Regions from separate parts of the Streptomyces prunicolor genome, predicted to be linked through region 2. Evidence: riboswitches for the same ligand, from Rfam matches in the RefSeq annotation. Region 2 holds a riboswitch; each other region holds the start of a gene.
The links. Region 2 has a riboswitch for S-adenosylmethionine ahead of thrC (threonine synthase). Riboswitches for the same ligand answer to the same signal wherever they lie in the genome.
Positions count from the first base shown of each region.

Region 1: linked by a shared signal. The riboswitch ahead of OG588_RS00395 (putative leader peptide) and the one ahead of thrC (threonine synthase) in region 2 are both predicted to bind S-adenosylmethionine.
Region 3: linked by a shared signal. The riboswitch ahead of OG588_RS13060 (aminotransferase class V-fold PLP-dependent enzyme) and the one ahead of thrC (threonine synthase) in region 2 are both predicted to bind S-adenosylmethionine.
Region 4: linked by a shared signal. The riboswitch ahead of OG588_RS43985 (amino acid ABC transporter permease) and the one ahead of thrC (threonine synthase) in region 2 are both predicted to bind S-adenosylmethionine.

Region 1 is NZ_CP108676.1:99,026-103,776, forward strand. Features, by position in the region: gene OG588_RS00380 (family 2A encapsulin nanocompartment cargo protein cysteine desulfurase) at 1-264, opposite strand, end outside; gene OG588_RS00385 (family 2A encapsulin nanocompartment shell protein) at 267-1,205, opposite strand; gene OG588_RS00390 (LysR family transcriptional regulator) at 1,382-2,284, shown strand; SAM riboswitch class IV at 2,431-2,544, shown strand; gene OG588_RS00395 (putative leader peptide) at 2,579-2,713, shown strand; gene OG588_RS00400 (ABC transporter substrate-binding protein) at 2,996-4,618, shown strand; gene OG588_RS00405 (ABC transporter permease) at 4,622-4,751, shown strand, end outside.
Region 2 is NZ_CP108676.1:4,819,515-4,824,265, forward strand. Features, by position in the region: gene OG588_RS21770 (cold-shock protein) at 253-459, opposite strand; gene OG588_RS21775 (MoaD/ThiS family protein) at 891-1,166, opposite strand; gene thrC (threonine synthase) at 1,253-2,548, opposite strand; SAM riboswitch class I at 2,564-2,721, opposite strand; gene OG588_RS21785 (glucosyl-3-phosphoglycerate synthase) at 2,912-3,856, shown strand; gene OG588_RS21790 (trehalose-6-phosphate synthase) at 3,962-4,751, shown strand, end outside.
Region 3 is NZ_CP108676.1:2,891,401-2,896,151, reverse strand. Features, by position in the region: gene OG588_RS13070 (cytochrome bc complex cytochrome b subunit) at 1-237, shown strand, start outside; gene trpD (anthranilate phosphoribosyltransferase) at 374-1,438, shown strand; SAM riboswitch class IV at 1,518-1,634, shown strand; gene OG588_RS13060 (aminotransferase class V-fold PLP-dependent enzyme) at 1,800-3,161, shown strand; gene OG588_RS13055 (hypothetical protein) at 3,172-3,891, shown strand; gene OG588_RS13050 (Lrp/AsnC family transcriptional regulator) at 3,888-4,169, opposite strand; gene OG588_RS13045 (rhomboid family intramembrane serine protease) at 4,166-4,751, opposite strand, start outside.
Region 4 is NZ_CP108676.1:9,717,295-9,722,045, reverse strand. Features, by position in the region: gene OG588_RS43995 (ABC transporter substrate-binding protein) at 1-849, opposite strand, end outside; gene OG588_RS43990 (amino acid ABC transporter ATP-binding protein) at 912-1,709, opposite strand; gene OG588_RS43985 (amino acid ABC transporter permease) at 1,706-2,686, opposite strand; SAM riboswitch class IV at 3,021-3,128, opposite strand; gene OG588_RS43980 (glutathione S-transferase C-terminal domain-containing protein) at 3,206-4,090, opposite strand; gene OG588_RS43975 (putative leader peptide) at 4,159-4,272, opposite strand; gene OG588_RS43970 (alginate lyase family protein) at 4,413-4,751, opposite strand, start outside.

The DNA of each region.
Region 1 (4,751 bases), 4.7 Mb from region 2:
CTCCGCGGTCGGCACAGCCGCCGGAACCGGGGCCGACGGGTCCGCGGCAGGTGTGCCCGTCGGCGCCGAAGACGAGGATGCCGCGATCGGCAGCCCCGTCGGCGTCGGCCACTGTGTCGGGCCGTCGAGGACCGGGGCGGCCTCCGTGTCCGCCGGTTGCCCGGGGAGTGCTCGGAAGAACTCCCCGGCCATTCGGCTCAGCGTCTCCTCGTCCGGCAGCCACGCGGGGGCGGTTTCGTTACCGGTGGTCGGGGGCGTGGTCATGGCTACCGGTAACTCGGCGCGTAGTCATGGAACTTGTCCACCTCGACGTCGTCCAGCACGGCGAGGGCGTCCTCGGTGAGTACCGCGAGCGAGCAGTACAGGGAGATCAGGTACGAGGCGATGGCACTGCGGTCGATCTGCATGAAGCGCACCGACAACCCCATCCCCTGCTCCCCCGAGAGCCCGGGCTGGAACAGGCCCACCACGCCCTGGCGCGACTCGCCGGTGCGCAGCAGGATGAACTTCGTCTTCCCGTTCTCCAGCGGGACCTTGTCCGACGGGACGATCGGCAGGCCGCGCCAGGTCAGGAACTGCGAGCCGAACATGCTCACCGTGGCCGGCGGTACACCTCGCCGGGTGCATTCCCGGCCGAACGCGGCGATCCCCTCGGGGTGGGTGAGGAAGAAGGCCGGCTGCTTCCACACCTTGGTGATGAGGGCGTCCAGGTCGTCCGGCGTCGGCGGCCCGGTCATCGTGGAGATCCGCTGCGTGTCCGCCGTGCTGGCCAGCATCCCGTACTCCGGGCTGTTGATCAGCTCGCCCTCCTGATGCTCCTTCACCGCCTCGATGGTCAGCCGCAGTTGCTGCGCGGTCTGGTTGTGCGGGCTGGAGTACAGGTCGGAGATCCGGGTGTGGAGGTCAAGGACCGTCTGGACGGCCTTGAGCCGGTACTCCCGGGGTTCCCGTGCGTAGTCGACGAAGGTGTCCGGCAGCGGCGACTCGTCGTAGTTGTCGCATTCGATGCGCACCGACTCGGGGTGAACGACCTTGTTCACCCGGTAGATGCCGGCCTCGACCGGGACCCAGGACATCAGATGCACCAGCCAGCGAGGCGTGATGGAGCTCATCTGGGGAACGGTCTTGGTGGCGTTCGCGAGGGTCCGCGCCGCGCTGTCGCTCACCGACATCGATCGCGACGGTGGATTCACAACCGTGGTCATGCGGCATCTCCTTTCCGCGCCCGGGGGCCGGGCACGCGTGACGGGGTGAGATCGCCGACGCGAGGACATGCGGCCGCGATCTCTCGCACCCACTATCGATTCACCGTCGCAGTAGGTCCGGTAATGGTCCAATGCGTGTTTTCGAGGCTGTCATCGACGCGGTCTATGATTCGCGAATGATCGACTTGAGTCGGTTGCGCGTATTGGTCGCCGTCGCCCGCGAGGGTTCGATCACGGCAGCCGCCGAGGCACTGCACTACGCGCAGCCGTCGGTGAGCCATCAACTCGCCAAGCTCGAAGCCGAGGTCGGCATGCCGCTGTTGCAGCGGATGGGGCGCGGTATCCGGCTCACGGAGGCCGGCCGGCTGCTGGTGGACCGCGCCGAGTCGATCCTCGCGCAGGTGGAGTCGGTGCACGCCGAACTGGACGAGCTGGCCGGGCTGCGCACCGGCCGGGTCCGACTGGCCGCCTTTCCCTCGGCGTTGGCCACCCTGGTGCCGCTCGCCGCCGCCCGCGTCCTGGACCGGTATCCCGGCATCGAGCTGACCTTGCGGGAGGCGGAGCCTCCGGACGCGCTCAACGCCCTGCGCGAGAACGACGTCGACGTGGCGCTGATCTTCGAGCACGGCGACCCGCCCCAGCGCGATCGCCGCGACACCACGATGACACCGCTCCTCGACGAACCGTTGTACGTGGTCACACCGGCGGACCGCTCCTGGGACGGAGCACGGACCGACCTGGCCACCTATGCCGACACGCGCTGGATCGCCGGGTGCGAACGCTGCCGCGAGCATCTCGTCGCGGCCTGCGGGCGCGCCGGGTTCTCGCCGATCGTCGAGTTCGAGACCGACGACTACGTCGCCGTACAGGCGCTCGTCGCGGCCGGACTCGGCGTGAGCCTGCTGCCGGGACTCACTCTCCTCGCCAACAGGCACCCCGGGGTCAGGCTCCACCGCATCGACGGCATGCGCAGACAGGTCGTGGCCGCCGTCCACGGCAAACCGCCCGCGTCCCAACCCGCCCAAGTACTCCTCGACGCCCTCACCGCGACCCTCGCCGAACCGGAGTGGCCGTCCTGACGACACACGCAGGAACGGACCGGCCGTGACCGCGAACACCCTGTTGCGGCTGCGGACAAGGGCAACAGGCATGGCCCGCCGTGGAGTTGGCGAGCCTTCCGACCCACCATTGACGTACGACGACGCCGCTCCGTACGATCACGATCGGCATCGAGTGTCAGCGTGAAGCCCTGGCTTGCTGACCGGCAACCCTCCGACGCGGTGGGGTGCTCCAGGTGAAAGCCCGGCAGGGTCACCGACGATCTCTGCAAGCGCGGAACCCCGTGACCGGGGACGGAGATGTGGAGGACGGTCATGCGACACGGCAGTGACCAGCGTGCCTCGACCGCTTCCCCTGTTTCCCTGACGGCCGCGACGGTGTTCTCCCGCCTCTCCCGCCGCCGCCACATCGACCTGCAGCGCTTCACCAGCTGCCTGTGTCACGCCTGACCACTGTCCGGCCCGCTCTGACCACGTCCGTCTGACGTCTGTCTGACGTCCGTCGCGGCCGGCAGGCGTTCGCCCGCAGCCTCTCGCGGTCTCGTCCGTACGTACGCCCACGGACCTGTTCCGCGGCCGCCCCGCATCTCCCCCTTCCCTCTCCCCCTCTCGCCCCACCCCTGAACCCCGCCGTCCCGTTGTCGCCATAGCGCCGACCGGGGCCGCACACCCGCGCGCGGCCATGCGCCGCAGGGCATCACCCGCGTAGTGACACGAGTAGGAGCACCCTCCGTGAGAGCACATCCGGACATCCGGCCCAACCGATCGGCGGCGCTGGCCGCCCTCCTGACCACCAGCGTCCTGCTCACCGCCTGCGGATCCGGCAGCGGCGGCGGCTCGGGCAGCGGCGGTGGACCGGCGAAGTCCGGTGGCACCCTGACCTTCGCGGTGGGCTCCGACGCCGGGTGTGTGGACCCGCAGCAGGTGGCCAGCAACGACACCATCTACTCGGTGCGGCAGATCGTGGACTCCCTCACCGACCAGGACCCCGAGACCGGCAAGATCGTGCCGTGGCTCGCGAAGAGCTGGGACATCAGCTCCGACGCGACGGCGTTCACCTTCCGTCTCAGATCGGGTGTCACCTTCAGCGACGGATCGAAGCTGACCGCCCAGGTGGTCAAGGACAACTTCGACGCGGTGCCGAAGCTGGGTGCGCTGGGCACCCTCGCCGAGGGCTATCTCAGCGGCGTCACGAGCACGACCGTGATCGACCCGCTCACCGTCAAGGTGACCTTCAAGCAGCCCAACGCCCAGTTCCTGCAAGCCACTTCGACCCACTCGCTGGGCATCGAGTCGTCGGCGAGCGTGAAGAAGAGCCCGCAGCAGAAGTGCAGCCAGGGAGTGGTCGGCTCCGGGCCCTTCACGCTGAAGCAGTACGTGCAGAACCAGTCGATCACGCTCGCCAAGCGCACCGGGTACGCCTGGGGTTCCTCGCTGTGGCACAAGAGCGGCGAGGCCTACCTGGACAAGGTCGTCTTCAAGGTCGTGCCCGAGGCGGGTGTGCGGGCCGGCAGTCTCCAGTCCGGGCAGGTGAACGCGATCAGCAGCGTCGGCAAGGCCAACGAGGCGGCGCTGAACGGCGGCCAGGTCACCCTTCAGCGGCGGGCCAACCCCGGCGTGGTGTTCGGACTGGCCTTCAACAACGCGCGGCCCGCCCTGAAGGACGCCCGAGTGCGGCAGGCCATCGGGTTCGCCATCGACCGGGGGCAGATCGCCGATACCGTGTTTCCGACCGGGACCCAGCCCGCGACCAGCGTCCTGGCGCACACCACACCCGACTACGCGGACCTCTCCTCGGACCTGACGACCGACGCGGCCAAGGCCAAGTCCCTTCTGGAAGCGGCCGGTTGGAAGACCGGCGACGACGGCATCCGCACCAAGGACGGCAAGAAGCTGACCCTGGCCGTCGACTGGATACCCAACTCGGCCACCAACCAGCCCGCGTTGGAGCTGATCCAGCAGCAACTCAAGGCGGTGGGCGTCGGCCTGACGCTCAAGCAGCTCCAGGTCACCCAGCTCGCCCCGACACTGCAGTCGGGCGATTACGACGCGGCGTGGGGGAACATCACCCGTGCCGACCCGGACATCCTGCGCAACTCCTTCTCCACCAGACTCGCCAACTTCTACCGCGTTCCCGTGACCGCGCTGGACACCGCGCTGACCGGGCAGGCGGCGACCACCGACGCCGCCAAGCGCAAGCAACTCGTCGAGCAGGCTCAGCAGTTGATCGTGCGGAACGCCTACTACGCACCGGTGGTGGAGCTCCAGACCCAGATCGGCGTGTCGAACAAGGTGCACGGACTGAACTTCGACGCCTCCAGCCGGATCCAGCTGCACGACACCTGGATCGGCTGACGCATGCGCCGCTATGTGATCAAACGGCTCGCCCAGGCGGTCGGGGTGCTGTGGGCGGCCTACACGGTGTCCTTCCTGGTGCTCGACTTCCTGCCCGGTGATCCGGTCACGGCGATGGCCGGTGCCGGAATGG
Region 2 (4,751 bases):
GAGTGCTAACGCCAATGATTAGCACTCGGCATGGTCGAGTGCAAGCGGCTCCCGGGTTCTGGGCCTTTGCTCTTCGCGGGCGCGCGCGAGGGAGCGCGAGGGAGAACGCCGCGCACGCCGATGGCTCCGGGCATGGCTCCGGGCATGGCTCCGGGCATGCCGAAGGGCTCGTACCCCAGGAGGTGACCCCCCAGGAGTACGAGCCCTTCGGTGAGGAACGAAGAACGTCGCTGCTGTTCGTCGGCGCGTGCTTCAGCTGGTCGCGAGCCGGACCATGTCCGCCTGCGGCCCCTTCTGACCCTGCGAGATCTCGAAATCGACCCGCTGACCCTCTTCCAGGGTGCGGTAGCCGTCCATTTGAATCGCGCTGTAGTGGACGAAAACATCCGCACCACCGTCGACCGCGATGAAGCCGTACCCCTTCTCCGCGTTGAACCATTTGACGGTGCCCTGAGCCATGCCTAACTCCCCTATTACTGGCCCTTGCACGGACCCGCACTTCGCGGATCCGGGTCAGACCTCACCCCCCACAGGTTTGGGGGCGTGCGCCGGAACGCGTCGACCGCGGCCGAATGTATCCGCCCAACTGCCGTCTGCAACAGGTCAATCCGACGAGAATTCCGGGCAGGACCGGTCGGGAATATACGGAGAATTCGTCCGACTTCAGGGCAAGTCGGGCCCGATAAAGAGAACATAACGCGCAAAATGCCTACACACTTTGGCTACTTCTCATCGCACGCGGAGCCGGTACTCATATGCGTCCGGCATGCGGAGTGGAGCGCGTTCCCCAACTGTACCCCGCTCAACCATACAGAATTGCCCCCTCCGTTTCTCTCACGGAGGGGGCAATTCGATGAACTCTCGGTAATCGGCGTTACCGAGGGTAATTATCAGCCACCGGCAACGGCCGGAATGATCGAGACGCCGGCCCCGTCCGGCGTGACCGTCTCCAGCCCCTGCTCGAACCGCACATCGTCATCATTCACGTACACGTTGACGAACCGCCGCAACTTGCCCTGATCGTCGAGCACGCGGGCAGAGATCCCGGCGTGGTTCTTCTCAAGGTCCGAGATGACCTCGGCGAGGGTGCCACCTTCGGCGGAGACCTCGGCCTGACCACCGGTGTAGGTGCGAAGAATGGTAGGGATGCGGACACTAACGCTCACGATGAAACCTCCGGTCAGATGATTGCCCTAGGGGCGCGGGGAACTGCGCGACCAGCCCCCACCGGCCCGCAGTCAGAGAACGACGCTTAGGACGCAAGCCCAGCTTCCCTGAACGACTCAAGACTCGGCCGGATCGTCGCGGTGAGCCCGGTACCGGCAACCGCGTCCAACGTCTTGAGCCCGTCGCCCGTGTTGAGGACCACCGTCGTGAGGGTCGGATCCAACAACCCGTTCTCGATCAGCTTCTTCGCCACACCAACGGTCACCCCACCCGCGGTCTCCGCAAAGATCCCCTCGGTCCGCGCAAGCAACTTGATCGCGTCGACAACCTGCTCGTCATTGACGTCCTCCACCGCCCCACCGGTCCGCCGAGCAATGTCCAGCACGTAAGGACCATCCGCGGGGTTCCCGATGGCGAGCGACTTGGCGATCGTGTTCGGCTTCTGCGGCCGTACGACGTCATGCCCCGCCTTGTAGGCGACGGAAACCGGCGAACACCCCTCCGCCTGCGCCCCGAAGATCTTGTACGGCTTGTCCTCGACGAGCCCGAGCTTGATCAGCTCCTGCAGGCCCTTGTCGATCTTCGTGAGCTGCGACCCGGAGGCGATCGGCACGACCAGCTGGTCCGGCAGCCGCCACCCCAGCTGCTCGCAGATCTCGTACGCCAGGGTCTTGGAGCCCTCCGCGTAGTACGGCCGGAGGTTGACGTTGACGAAGCCCCAGCCCTCGCCCGCCGGGTCGCCGATCAGCTCGGAGCAGAAGCGGTTCACGTCGTCGTAGTTGCCCTCGATGCCGACGAGCTCGCCGCCGTAGATCGCGGCCATGACGACCTTGCCCTGCTCCAGGTCGTGCGGGATGAACACGCAGGAGCGGAAGCCGGCGCGGGCCGCGGCGGCACCGACGGCGCCGGCGAGGTTGCCGGTGGAGGAGCAGGAGAGGGTGGTGAAGTTGAAGGCGCGGGCCGCTTCGATGGCCTGGGCCACGACGCGGTCCTTGAAGGAGTGCGTCGGGTTGCCGGAGTCGTCCTTGACGAACAACTTGCCCGCGTCGACGCCCAGTTCGCGGGCGAGGTTGTCGGCCTGGACGAGCTTGGTCCAGCCGGGGTTGATGTTCGGCTTGTCGGCCACGTCGGCGGGGACGGGCAGCAGGGGCGCGTAACGCCAGATGTTCGCGGGGCCCGCTTCGATGCGCTTGCGGAGCTCTTCGGTGTCGTAGCCCGAGAAGTCGTAGGCGATCTCCAGCGGGCCGAAACACTCCTCGCACGCGAAGACCGGGCCGAGCGGGACGCGGTGGCCGCACTCGCGGCAGGACAGCGCGGCGGCGGGGCCGAGATCAACGGCGTCTACGGGGTTCGTGGTGCTTGCAACAGTCTGCGCAGCCATGGAGGCGAGGCCCTTTCCTCATCTTCCTCATGACGCATTTCGCCATGAGACGGATTTGGCACCTTCCCGAGCCGGGAGCCTCACCACGTCAGCGTGCTAGCTGCGTGCCAAGACCGGCTGGAGGGTTGCCGGGGCTTCAACGGGCCGTATCCCTCTGCCCCTCTGGATGAGCGGTGTTCAGTTGTGTATGCGGTTGTGTCACTTGCGTGAGCGTTGACGACCCCCGACATGCGATGGTCATCAGCGTTGTTCAAGACTGTAACCGAAGGCCAGGACAGTTGAGTGAGCCGTCCGAACCGCGAGATGGATCACACACTCTGTGTGATCACTGATCGCCGAGAGAACGCAGAGGAGCCGCGCAACGTGCTGAAGGAAGTCGAGCACTGGCTGAGCACCCGCTCCTGGTCCATGACCGACCGGCCGCTCCACAAGATCCTGGCCGCGAAGCACCGTACGGGCCAGTCGGTCTCCGTCGTGCTCCCCGCGCTCAACGAGGAAGCGACGGTCGGCGACATCGTCGCGATCATCCGTCACGACCTCATGCAGCAGGTCCCGCTCGTCGACGAGATCGTCGTCGTCGACTCGGGGTCGACCGACCGCACCTCCGAGGTGGCCGCCGCGGCGGGCGCCCGGGTCGTGCACCGGGACGACATCCTGCCGCGCATTCCCGCCGTGCCCGGCAAGGGCGAGGTGCTGTGGCGCTCGCTGCTGGTCACCAGCGGCGACATCGTCTGCTTCATCGACGCGGACCTGAAGGAGTTCTCCTCCGACTTCGTCACCGGGATCGTGGGCCCGCTGCTCACCGACCCCGGCGTCGACCTCGTCAAGGCGATGTACGACCGCCCGCTCGGCGGCGCGGCCGGCCAGGGCGGCCGGGTCACCGAGATGATGGCCCGCCCGCTGCTGAACATGCACTGGCCGCAGCTGGCCGGTTTCGTGCAGCCGCTCGGCGGCGAGTACGCGGCCCGCCGCTCCCTGCTCGAACAACTGCCGTTCCCCGTCGGGTACGGCATCGAGCTGGGCATGCTCGTCGACGCGCTGCACCTGGTGGGCCTGGACGCCCTCGCGCAGGTGGACGTGGGCGTGCGCAAGCACCGGCACCAGGACGGGCAGGCGCTGGGCCGCATGGCCGCGCAGATCTACCGCACGGCTCAGCTGAGGCTGGCCCGCGGGCATCTGATCCGGCCGTCCCTCACCCAGTTCGAGCGGGGTCCGGACGGTTTCGAGCCGCGCACCTACTCCGTGGACACGGAGGAACGCCCGCCGATGGCCGACATCACCGAGTACCAGTCACGCAAGGTCGCATAACCGCACAGTTACAGACGCTCACGGACGGTCGTATACGGACTCATACAGTCCGCCGACGGCCGTCCGTACGTTTGAGCGTTTCCGGGCCGGGCTAGGTTGTGCCGTATGGCTTCTACGTCGTCTCCCTCGTCCGCGTCCGGTGCTGCTCAGGTGCTCGTGGCGTCCAATCGCGGCCCGGTCTCGTACGAGGTGGGCGACGACGGTTCGCTGCGCGCCAAGCGGGGTGGCGGCGGGCTGGTGTCAGGCCTGTCGGCGATCGGCCCGGACGCGGGCGCGCTGTGGGTGTGCTCGGCACTGTCCGACGGCGACCGCGAGGCGGTACGGCGCGGGGTCGGCGAGGACGGCGTGCGGATGCTGGACATCCCGGCAGATGTGCACGCCGACGCGTACAACGGCATCGCCAACTCCGTGCTCTGGTTCGTCCACCACATGCTGTACCAGACCCCGCTGGAGCCGGTCTTCGACGCGGAGTTCCGGCGCCAGTGGGCGTCGTACGAGACGTACAACCGGGCGTTCGCGGAGGCGTTGGCGGATGAGGCGGCGGAGGGTGCCGTCGCGATCGTGCAGGACTACCACCTGTGCCTGGTGCCGGGAATGCTGCGGGAGTTGAGGCCGGACCTGCGGATCGGCCACTTCTCGCACACGCCGTGGGCGCCGACGGACTACTTCCGGATGCTGCCGGACGACATCCGTGAGCAACTGCTGACCGGCATGCTCGGCGCGGACCGGCTCGGCTTCCTCACCCACCGCTGGGCGGACGCGTTCACGGCCTGCTGTACGGAGTTCGCCGGGGGCCCGGGTGACACGCTGATCGGCGTCCACGGCCTGGGCGCCGACGCCGACTTCCTGCGCGCCCGCTCGCACGAGTCGGACGTGGAGGAGCGCATCGTCGCGC
Region 3 (4,751 bases), 1.9 Mb from region 2:
GTCGAGATCCACGAGCCGCTCAGCCAGGACGCACTGCACACGCTCACCGCGCACGAGCAGTACGAGCCGGCCGCGATCGGCGCGACGGTCGACGCGAACGGTGTCGAGCGCAAGGTGAAGGGCTCCCAGAAGCTGCGCGCCAAGCTGAGCGAGGCGTACTACGGCGAGGAGTCCCAGATCCCCAAGCCCACCGTCGAGGAGTACAAGGAGATCACGAGCGGCCACGGCCACCACTGATCGCTGAGGCGTCGCCACGCCACAGTCGAAGGGCCCCGTCCGAACACCGGACGGGGCCCTTCGCCGTGTCCCGCGCTGGATAGGGTGGGGACCGCATATTTCCAACCATGTTTCTACGACACTCAGGAGCGGCCGTATGAGCGCTGTGACCCCCGCTGGAGGCGACACCGCGGCGGCCCGTTCCTGGCCCGAGGTACTGAACTCCCTGCTGTACGGCCAGGACCAGGACGCCGACGCCACGTTCTGGGCGATGGACCAGATCATGCGCGGTGAGGCGACGGACGCGCAGATCGCCGGGTTCGTGGTGGCGTTGCGGGCCAAGGGCGAGACCGTCGAGGAGATCACGGGTCTCGTGCGCGCGATGTACGAGCACGCGAACGTGATCGAGGTGTCCGGGAAGACGGTGGACATCGTCGGCACCGGCGGCGACGGCGCCAAGACGGTGAACATCTCCACGATGTCCTCGATCGTGATCGCCGGCACGGGCGCGAAGGTCGTCAAGCACGGCAACCGGGCCGCGTCCTCCGCGTCCGGCGCCTCCGACGTCCTGGAGCGTCTCGGCGTCAACCTGGAGCTCACCCCGAAGCGGGTGGCCGAGGTCGCCGAGGAGGCCGGGATCACGTTCTGCTTCGCGGTCAAGTTCCACCCGGCGCTGCGTCACGCGGGCGCAGCGCGCGGCCAGTTGGGCATCCGTACGGTGTTCAACGCACTGGGCCCGCTGACCAACCCCGCCAAGGTGCGGGCGCAGGCGGTCGGGGTCGCGGACCCGCGGATGGCGCCCATCATCGCGGGCGTCTTCGCCGAGCGAGGGAACTCCTCCCTGGTGTTCCGCGGCGACGACGGCCTCGACGAGCTGACGACCACGGCGACTTCCCGGGTGTGGATCGTCCGCGACGGCAAGGTCACCGAGGAGTCCTTCGACCCGCGGGACGTAGGCCTCGAACTGGTCCCCGTGGAGGCCCTGCGCGGCGCCGACCCCGAGTACAACGCCGACGTCGCCCGGCGCCTCCTGGACGGCGAGACGGGCCCGGTGCGGGACGCCGTACTCCTGAACTCGGCGGCGGCGCTGGTGGCCCTTGAGGCCGGGGACGGGCCGCTGGCGGACCGGATCAGGGCCGGGATGGTGAAGGCGGCCGAGTCGATCGACTCGGGGGCCGCGAAGCGCACGCTGGAGCGCTGGGCGGCGGTCAGTAACGCGTAGCGAGTCCGAGGTGGCTGTCGTCCCGCGATCCGGACACGGGTTGCGGGACGACGATCACCTCGCGTAAGTTTTCTGACCAGGTCATGAGTGACAGTCATGAGGCCCCGGCCGACTGTCCGGCAACCCTCCGTCCGTGGCGGGGTGCCCCGGGTGAAGACCAGGCCGTAGGCAGCGAGGTCTGCGGCAAGCGCGGGCCCCTCGAAAGACACCAGGGGTCCTGGTCTCGAGGGAGCCCTCTGTGAGCAAGCGAATGCGATAGGGCGCGAAGCCCCCACTCCGCACATCCCCTTTTCACCCTTTCCTGCGCCGAAGCCATGTCCGCTCGCGCAGTGAATTCGCCTGCCTCTTACGGGAGTTCGCCATGTCTGTCTCCACCGTTGCCGCCGCCCGGACCATTTGTGCCCCGCTGTCCGTTCTCGGCCGGGATGTCACCGTCCCGCTCGTCACGGGCGGCGAAGTCACCTACGCGGCGCTCGACTACGCGGCCAGCGCCCCCGCCCTCCAGCGCGTCTGGGACGACGTGGCGGCCTACGCCCCGTACTACGGCAGCGTGCACCGTGGCGCCGGCTACCTCTCGCAGCTCTCCACCGACCTGTTCGAGAACGCCCGCAGGACGGTCGAGGAGTTCCTGGACTGCCGCCCCGACGACCAGCTGATCTTCACCCGCTCGACCACGGACTCCCTGAATCTCCTCGCCGCGGCGCTCCCCGCCGACTGCCAGGTCTTCGTCTTCGAGACCGAGCATCACGCGTCCCTGCTCCCCTGGAAGGACGCCCGGGTCACCTACCTCAACGCCCCGCGCACCCCGGCCCAGGCCGTCGAGACCTTGGAGCGGGCCCTCGCCGCCCGTGACCCGCAGGGCCCGGCCCTGGTCTGCGTCACCGGCGCCTCGAACGTCACCGGCGAGCTGTGGCCGGTCCGTGAACTGGCCGCCGCCGCGCACGCCCACGGCGCCCGTATCGTCCTGGACGCCGCCCAACTCGCCCCGCACCACCCGGTGTCCGTCCAGGACCTCGACGTCGACTGGATCGCCTTCTCCGGCCACAAGCTGTACGCCCCGTTCGGCTCGGGCGTCCTGGCCGGCCGTGCCGACTGGCTCCAGGCGGCCGACCCCTACCTCGCGGGCGGCGGCGCCAGCCGCAAGGTCTCCCGGCGCGAGGACGGGGGAGTGGACGTGGAGTGGCACGACAGCGCCGCCCGCCACGAGGCCGGCTCCCCGAACGTCATCGGCGCCTACTCCATCGCGTCGGCCTGCAAGGCGCTGACGGAGGCGGGCTTCGACACGCTGGTCGCCCGCGAGCAGCACCTGATCGAGAAGGTACGGGCGGGCCTGGCCGAGGTCCCGGAGGTCAAGGTGCTGTCGCTGTTCGGCGACGACGCCCCGCGCGTCGGCGTGATCTCCTTCGTCGTCGACGGCTGGAACAGCTCCCATTTCGCCGCCGCCCTCTCCGCCGAGTACGGCATCGGCGTCCGCGACGGCCTCTTCTGCGCCCACCCCTTGCTCCGCACCCTCCTGGGCACCGACCCCCAGACCCAGGGTGAGTGCGGCGCCCCGGAGGCCGCACCGGGCGAGAAGTCCCTGAACGCGATCCGCGTGAGCTTCGGCGCGGGCACCCCGGACGAGCACGTCGAGCGGTTCGTGACGGCGGTACGGGAGCTCGTGACTGACGGCGCGAAGTGGAACTACCGTACGCAGGACGGCCGTTGCGTGCCGGCCGTGTGACCATCCAGGGGTGGGGATACCACCTGGGGTGAGCGGAGCGGCGGCGGCCGAAGGCCTGGGCGAGCCGCTGGGCGAGGCGGTTGTACGGCGTGCGCCGCGGCTCCTCGGCGGGAAGCGGGTCCACCTGTACGAGGAGGGACTTGTCCTCGGGTCCGGTGTGCGGGTCCGTCGCTGGGCGGACGTGACGCGCTGGCGCTCCACCGTCGACGTGATCGTCACCAGCAACGAGCAGAACGACAGGGCTTGGTACACCTTGGCCCATCGACACCTGCTGCGGTTCGGCGACGGGACGGAACAGGGCTTCCTGCTCGACGAGCGGCGGACCGAGCTGGGGCCGATGGTCGTCGAGCCCTTCGAGAACCTGCGGATCCGGTCCGCCGCCGAGCACGTCCGGAAGCGGGTGGCCGAGGCTCAGGCACCGGCGATGCTCGACCGGATCGAGAAGGGCCGGCAGGTCACCTTCGGCCCGCTCACGGCGGACGCGCACGGGGTGTTCGTGCCGGGCGGGCTGCTGGTGTACCGCTGGGCCGAGATGCGGGAGCCGTATCCCGCCGTCGACCTGCCGGACTTTCCCGTGCCGTCGTCATGGTGGCTGCGGCCACGAGACGTCCGGCTTGTGCTGCTGGGCAAGGACACAGACGGCAACCCGCACCGCACCGAGGTAACGGCCTGGGAGGTCGTGGACTGGGGTGCGCTGGTCGCCCTGTGGAAGCGGCTGCGCGCCCGCTAGGAGTCCAGCCCAATAGCGAACGCAGCCTCAAGGTCATGCTGCGAGTAAGTCCGAAACGCCACGTGCGTATCCGTCCCCTCCACCCCGGGGATCTTGCTGATCCGCCCAGGAATCACCTCGGCCAGATCCTCGTGCTGCCGCACCCGCACCATCGCGATCAAGTCATACGTCCCGGTGACGGAGAAGACCTCGCTCACGGATTCGAGCGCGGCGATCGACTCGGCGATCTCGGGAATCCGGTCCACGCTGGTCTTGATGAGGACGATCGCGGTGATCACGGCTGGTTCTCTCCCTCGGGGACCGTTACTGGGGCGGGCCCAACTCTAGTCGCCCGCCCGTCTCCCGCCACCGCCCTTCCAAGGCCGCCCTTCGGGCCCTTCTTTTTCCTGAATCTCACCCACGCGTAGCCGAACCCCAGCGTGAAGCCCACCAGGTGGGCGAGGTACGCCACACCGGGCCCCTGCGCTGCCTGGCCCGCCGCCAGCCACTGAAGGGCCACCCAGAACGGCAGCACGACCCACGCGGGGAAGCGCAGCGGCAGGAAGAAGAGGAAGGGGAGGAGGCTCGTCACGCGCGCCCGGGGGAACAAGTACAGGAACGCCCCGAGGACCGCCGAGATCGCCCCGGACGCGCCGACCAGGGACTGAGCGGAGTCGGCGTTGGCCACCGCGTAGCCCAGCAGCGCCAGGTAGCCGCAGACCAGGTAGAACAGGGTGAACTCGACCCGGCCAAGACGCTCCTCGGTCATCGTTCCGAAGACGTAGAGGAAGAGCATGTTGCCGAGGAGATGGACCCAGCTGCCGTGGATGAAGAGGGCCGTGACCGGGGTCAGGGCCTCGCGGGCGGGGCTCGCGAACAGG
Region 4 (4,751 bases), 4.9 Mb from region 2:
ACCTTGGAGGGAGGATCCGGCGCCGGAGTACGTGCCCGCGTTCCGGACCGCCTTCGCGGAGCCCTTGGTCGAGGAGACCTGGTAGGCGACCGAGGGGTTCGGGGCGAGGTAGGCGTCGATCTTTCCGGCGGCCAGCGCGAGGTAGGTGCTGTTGTTGTCCTGGAAGTACTTGACGGTGAGCGCCTTCTTGCCTTCGGCGGCCAGCTTCTTCTTCCACTCCAGGAGGATCCGCTCCTGGTTGGTGCCCGCGCCCACGGCGACGGTCTTGTCGGCGAGGTTCTCGTAATTGCCTTCGAAGTTCCAGGAGTTGCTCGCCTTCACCGCGAAGCCGAGGTTGTCCTCGCGGTAGGAGGCGAACTCGTACTTCGCCTTGCGCTCCTCGGTGTCGGTGACGTTGGAGAAGGCGACGTCGACCTTGCCGCTGTCCAGTCCGATGAAGAGGTTCTCCCAAGTGGAGTTCTTCAGCTCCGGCTTGAGACCGAGGACGGCGGCGACCAGGCGCGCTATGTCGGTCTCCGAGCCGGTGAGGGTCTTCTGGTCCGAGCCGACGTAGCCGAGCGGCGGGGAACCGGCGGGCAGGAAGCCGACGCCGATCTCCAACGTGCCGCTCTTCGCTATGGACTTGGGCAACTCGGCGCTGATCGACTTCACTTCGGCGACCTTGAGCGTGGCCTCCTTGGCGGCGCCGTTGGACAGGGCGCCCACGGTGACCGTACCGGCGGCGCTGTCGGTGGTGGTGGCCGCGTCACTGTCGCCGCCGCAGGCCGCGAGCCCGCCGGCGAGGGAAGCGAGGACGGTTCCCGCGGTGAGTCCGCGAGTGAGTCTGCTGCGAAGGCTGGGCGTAGACATGGCTGTTCCTAGGCTCGGTGTTCGGGGCTGGTGAAAGGGGCTGGTGAAAGTGGAGGCGGGGCTCAGAGGACCTTGCTGAGGAAGTCCCTGGTCCGCTCGTGCTGTGGCTTGTCGAGGACCTCGTGCGGCGGGCCCTGCTCGACGATCTTTCCGCCGTCGATGAAGACGACCCGGTCGGCGACCTCGCGGGCGAAGCCGATCTCGTGGGTGACGATGACGAGGGTGGTGCCGCTGGTCGCCAAGTCCTTGATGACGGCGAGGACTTCGCCGACGAGTTCGGGGTCGAGGGCCGAGGTCGGTTCGTCGAAGAGGATGACGCCGGGACGCAGGGCGAGGGCCCGCGCGATGGCGACGCGCTGCTGCTGGCCGCCGGACAGCTGCCTCGGGTAGGCGCCGGTCTTCTCGGCGAGACCGACGCGGCCGAGCAACTCCCTTGCCAGTTGCAGGGCTTCGGGCTTGCCGAGCCTGCCGGTGGCGACCGGGGCGGCGGCCACGTTCTCCAGGACGGTCAGGTGCGGGAAGAGGTTGAAGTTCTGGAAGACGAACCCGATCCGGCCACGCTGGGCGAGGATGGCCCGCTCGCTCAACTCCTTGAGCCTGCCGCCCTGTTGCTTCACCCCGATCAGCTCGCCGTTGACGCTGACATAGCCGATCTCGGGCTTCTCCAGGTGGTTGATGACCCGCAGCAGCGTGGACTTGCCGGAGCCGGACGGGCCGAGGATCACGGTGACCTCGCCGGGCCGCACCGTCAAGTCGACGCCGTCCAGGACCCGGTGGGCGCCGTACCACTTGTGCACGTCGTGCACTTCTACGGCGGCGGGCGTGATGTCCGCGAGCGGTTCGGCTGTCTTCACGGTCATATCGAGGCCTCCCTGCGGATGCGGGCCCGCAGTTCGGTGACACCGGCGCGGAGTTTCTGGATCGGGGTCGGCGGCAGGGAGCGGGTGGCGCCCCGGGCGTAGTGCCGCTCGACGTAGAACTGGACGACGGACACGACGCTGGTCAGGATCAGGTACCAGACGGTGACGACCAGGAGCAGCGGCACGATGTCGCCGGGGTAGGTGGAGCCCATCGTCTGCGCGGATCCGAACAGGTCGAGCAGCGAGACGTAGAAGACCAGGGAGGTGCTCTTGATCAGGCCGATCAGCTGGTTGACGTAGTTCGGGGTGATGGAGCGCAGCGCCTGCGGGAAGACGATTCTGCGGAACTGGTAGCCCTTCGGCAGGCCGAGGGCGGCGGCCGCCTCGTGCTGGCCCTGGTCGACGGAGAGGATGCCGCCGCGGACCACTTCGGCCGCGTACGCCGCCTCGTTGAGGCTGAGGCCGACGACGGCTACGGCCATGTCGGTGGCGAGCTTCGACTCGTCGAAGGAGAAGAAGGCGGGGCCGAAGGGGACGCCGATGCTGAGCGTTTGATACAGAGCGCTGAAGTTGTAGAGGAAGATCAATACCACGATGAGCGGGATCGAGCGCAGTGCCCATACGTAGGTCCAGCTCGCCGCGCGCAGTACCGGGCTCTTGGAGAGCCGGGCCAGGGCGAGCAGGATGCCGCCGAGGAGGCCCAACACCGCGCTCAGCGCGGCCACTTCGAGGGTGACGACGAGTCCGTCGAGGATCGTCGGGCGCAGGAACCAGTAGCCGAAGCGGCTCCACTGGTAGAAGGGGTTGGTGGCCAGTCCGTGGATGAACTGGGCGACCAGCACCAGCACGACCAGGGTGACGATCCACCGGCCGGGTCGGCGCAGCGGCTGAACTCGCTGTGCGGTGAGGGGTTTTGACGGGGCATCAGTCGACGGGGCATCGGCCAGGGACACGGTGGTGCCTGGGGGTTCACTCATGGTGGGCTCCGGCAGGTTCACAGACCCCGGTCCGTGGCGGTGGACGCGCGACGGCGGACGGCACACGCGGGTGCACGGGACCGGGGGCGGGGAGGGGGCAGGCACACCGACGGGATCGGGTGTGCGTCAGAAGTGCGTCGGCCGACTGGTCGTCAGACCCGACAGCGGGCGCGGCCCGACGCGGTACACAGTGCGCTGCTGACCCGGAGCAGATCGACAGCGCGGTCGGCGACGAACAGGTTGGCGTACGACCGCACGCAGCCCTGCGGGCGGCATGTGGCCGTCCTGGGAGCTGCGTACATGGCGTCACCTGTCACTGTTCCGGCCCCGCAGGGCTTCGCGCTTACCGAACGTCATCCGGTCCGGTCGTCACCTGGGGCACCCCACCGCGTGCGAGGGTTGCCGGTCAGCAAGCCAGGGCTTGTCGCTGACACTCATGACCGTTCTGGGTCGCAAGTTAAGACAATTGTCCGAACGTATGTCAATGGCCGTCCAGCAACTGGACGCCACAGAACGCGCTCAGCTGCGGCAAGCTCCACTTTCGTCCGCCGCGTGGGCCGCCCAGTCCAGGATCTGGACAGCCGCGCCGGCGGCCTCCAGGCCCCGGCAATGGGCGTGGTGGCGGCGGGCGATGCCGTCGAGGTCGAGGTGGGCACCGAAGGCCGGGTGGGCGGCCAGCCGGCGGGCGTAGGCCCACAGGTGGGGGTGGTCGGCGATGCGCTGCACGGCGGCGGCGTCCAGGTGGTTGCGGTGCACGGTGTCGAGTTGGACCAGTGACACCCACAACTCGATGTCGGCGGCGGTGAGTTCGTCGCGGATCATGTGCTCGCGGCCGTCCAGCCAGCGGTCGAGCGAACCGAGCGTCTCCAGCAGCCGGCCCAACGCCTCGTCGCGCTCGTCCTGTTCGACACCGGCCGCGCCGGCGCGCTGCGCGGCGTCCTCGATGCCTTCGGCGCACAGCCGCTCGACGGCCTCGATCTCCGACTCGGCGCCGCACGGGTACAGCTGGGGTCCGCCCTCACCGAAGTGCCGGGCGAGGTCGCGCGTGATGTCGGGGGCGTGGGTGCTGACGATCCGGCCGGACCAGTCGTCGCTGAGCACCGGCGCGGCGGCCGGTCCTGAGTAGCGGTGCGCGCTCGCCTCGTAGAGCGGGCGCAGCGCGGAGTGTCCACCACTCGGACAGTCGGGTACGGCGGAGAGGAACACGGCCGGACAGCTCTCGTCGAGGCCTAGCAGGCTGTGGGTGACGGCGATGCGCAGGCCGTCGGCGCAGGCGGTGGAGAGATGGAGGCGGTAGCGGCGCGGCACGGCGTAGTGCCCGCTGCGCGCGTCGCGGCCGATCCGGCCCCGGAACGTGGGGGCGGACCTGGGTGAGGGGATGGCGGCGAGAGGCGTGCTGGACATGGGACTCCCCGGGTACGGGCGCGTGGACGTACGCGCGGCGGAAGCGTCGTCGAGCGGAGGACGGGGGCTCAGCGCAGGGGGCTGATCGCGCTGCAGACCCGCAGCAGGTCGATGTGACGGCGGGAGGTCAGAAGAGGCGAACGGTCCACGCGGCTGGTGATGACCGACTCAAGGCGCCCCATTGTTTCCCTACCTGTTCACTAGGATTCCCTACTGGAGTGTCGATCCGCTGTCGCCCGGGGTCAAGAGGGCGTCCACGGGTCGGGCACCGATGCCCGGCCCGTGGACATAACCGGCCGCTGCTTCTCCTACGTCGGCGCCGCTACTTCGCGTACATCAGGGTGCCGAAGCCGAGCTGGTCGTAGCCGCCGCTGTCGGAGCCGTAGTCACCTCCCCCGCCCTCGGGCGCGACGAGGTTGTAGTACATGGCCGAGATGTACTTGTCGTCGAGGCTGATCCGCCGGTTGTAGTGGAAGTGGAGCATCGCCCACACGGGCCGGATCTGGCCGCGCGAGGCGGCGGACACGACCGTCTGGGACGACTGGGCGCAGCTCTGCCCGGTGCCCCAGGTGTAGGTGGTGTAGGGCACGTCGCTGCCGCTGTTGTACTTCGCGACGTACTGGGCGGCCTTCATGAAGCGACGGCTGTCGTACGAGTAGAG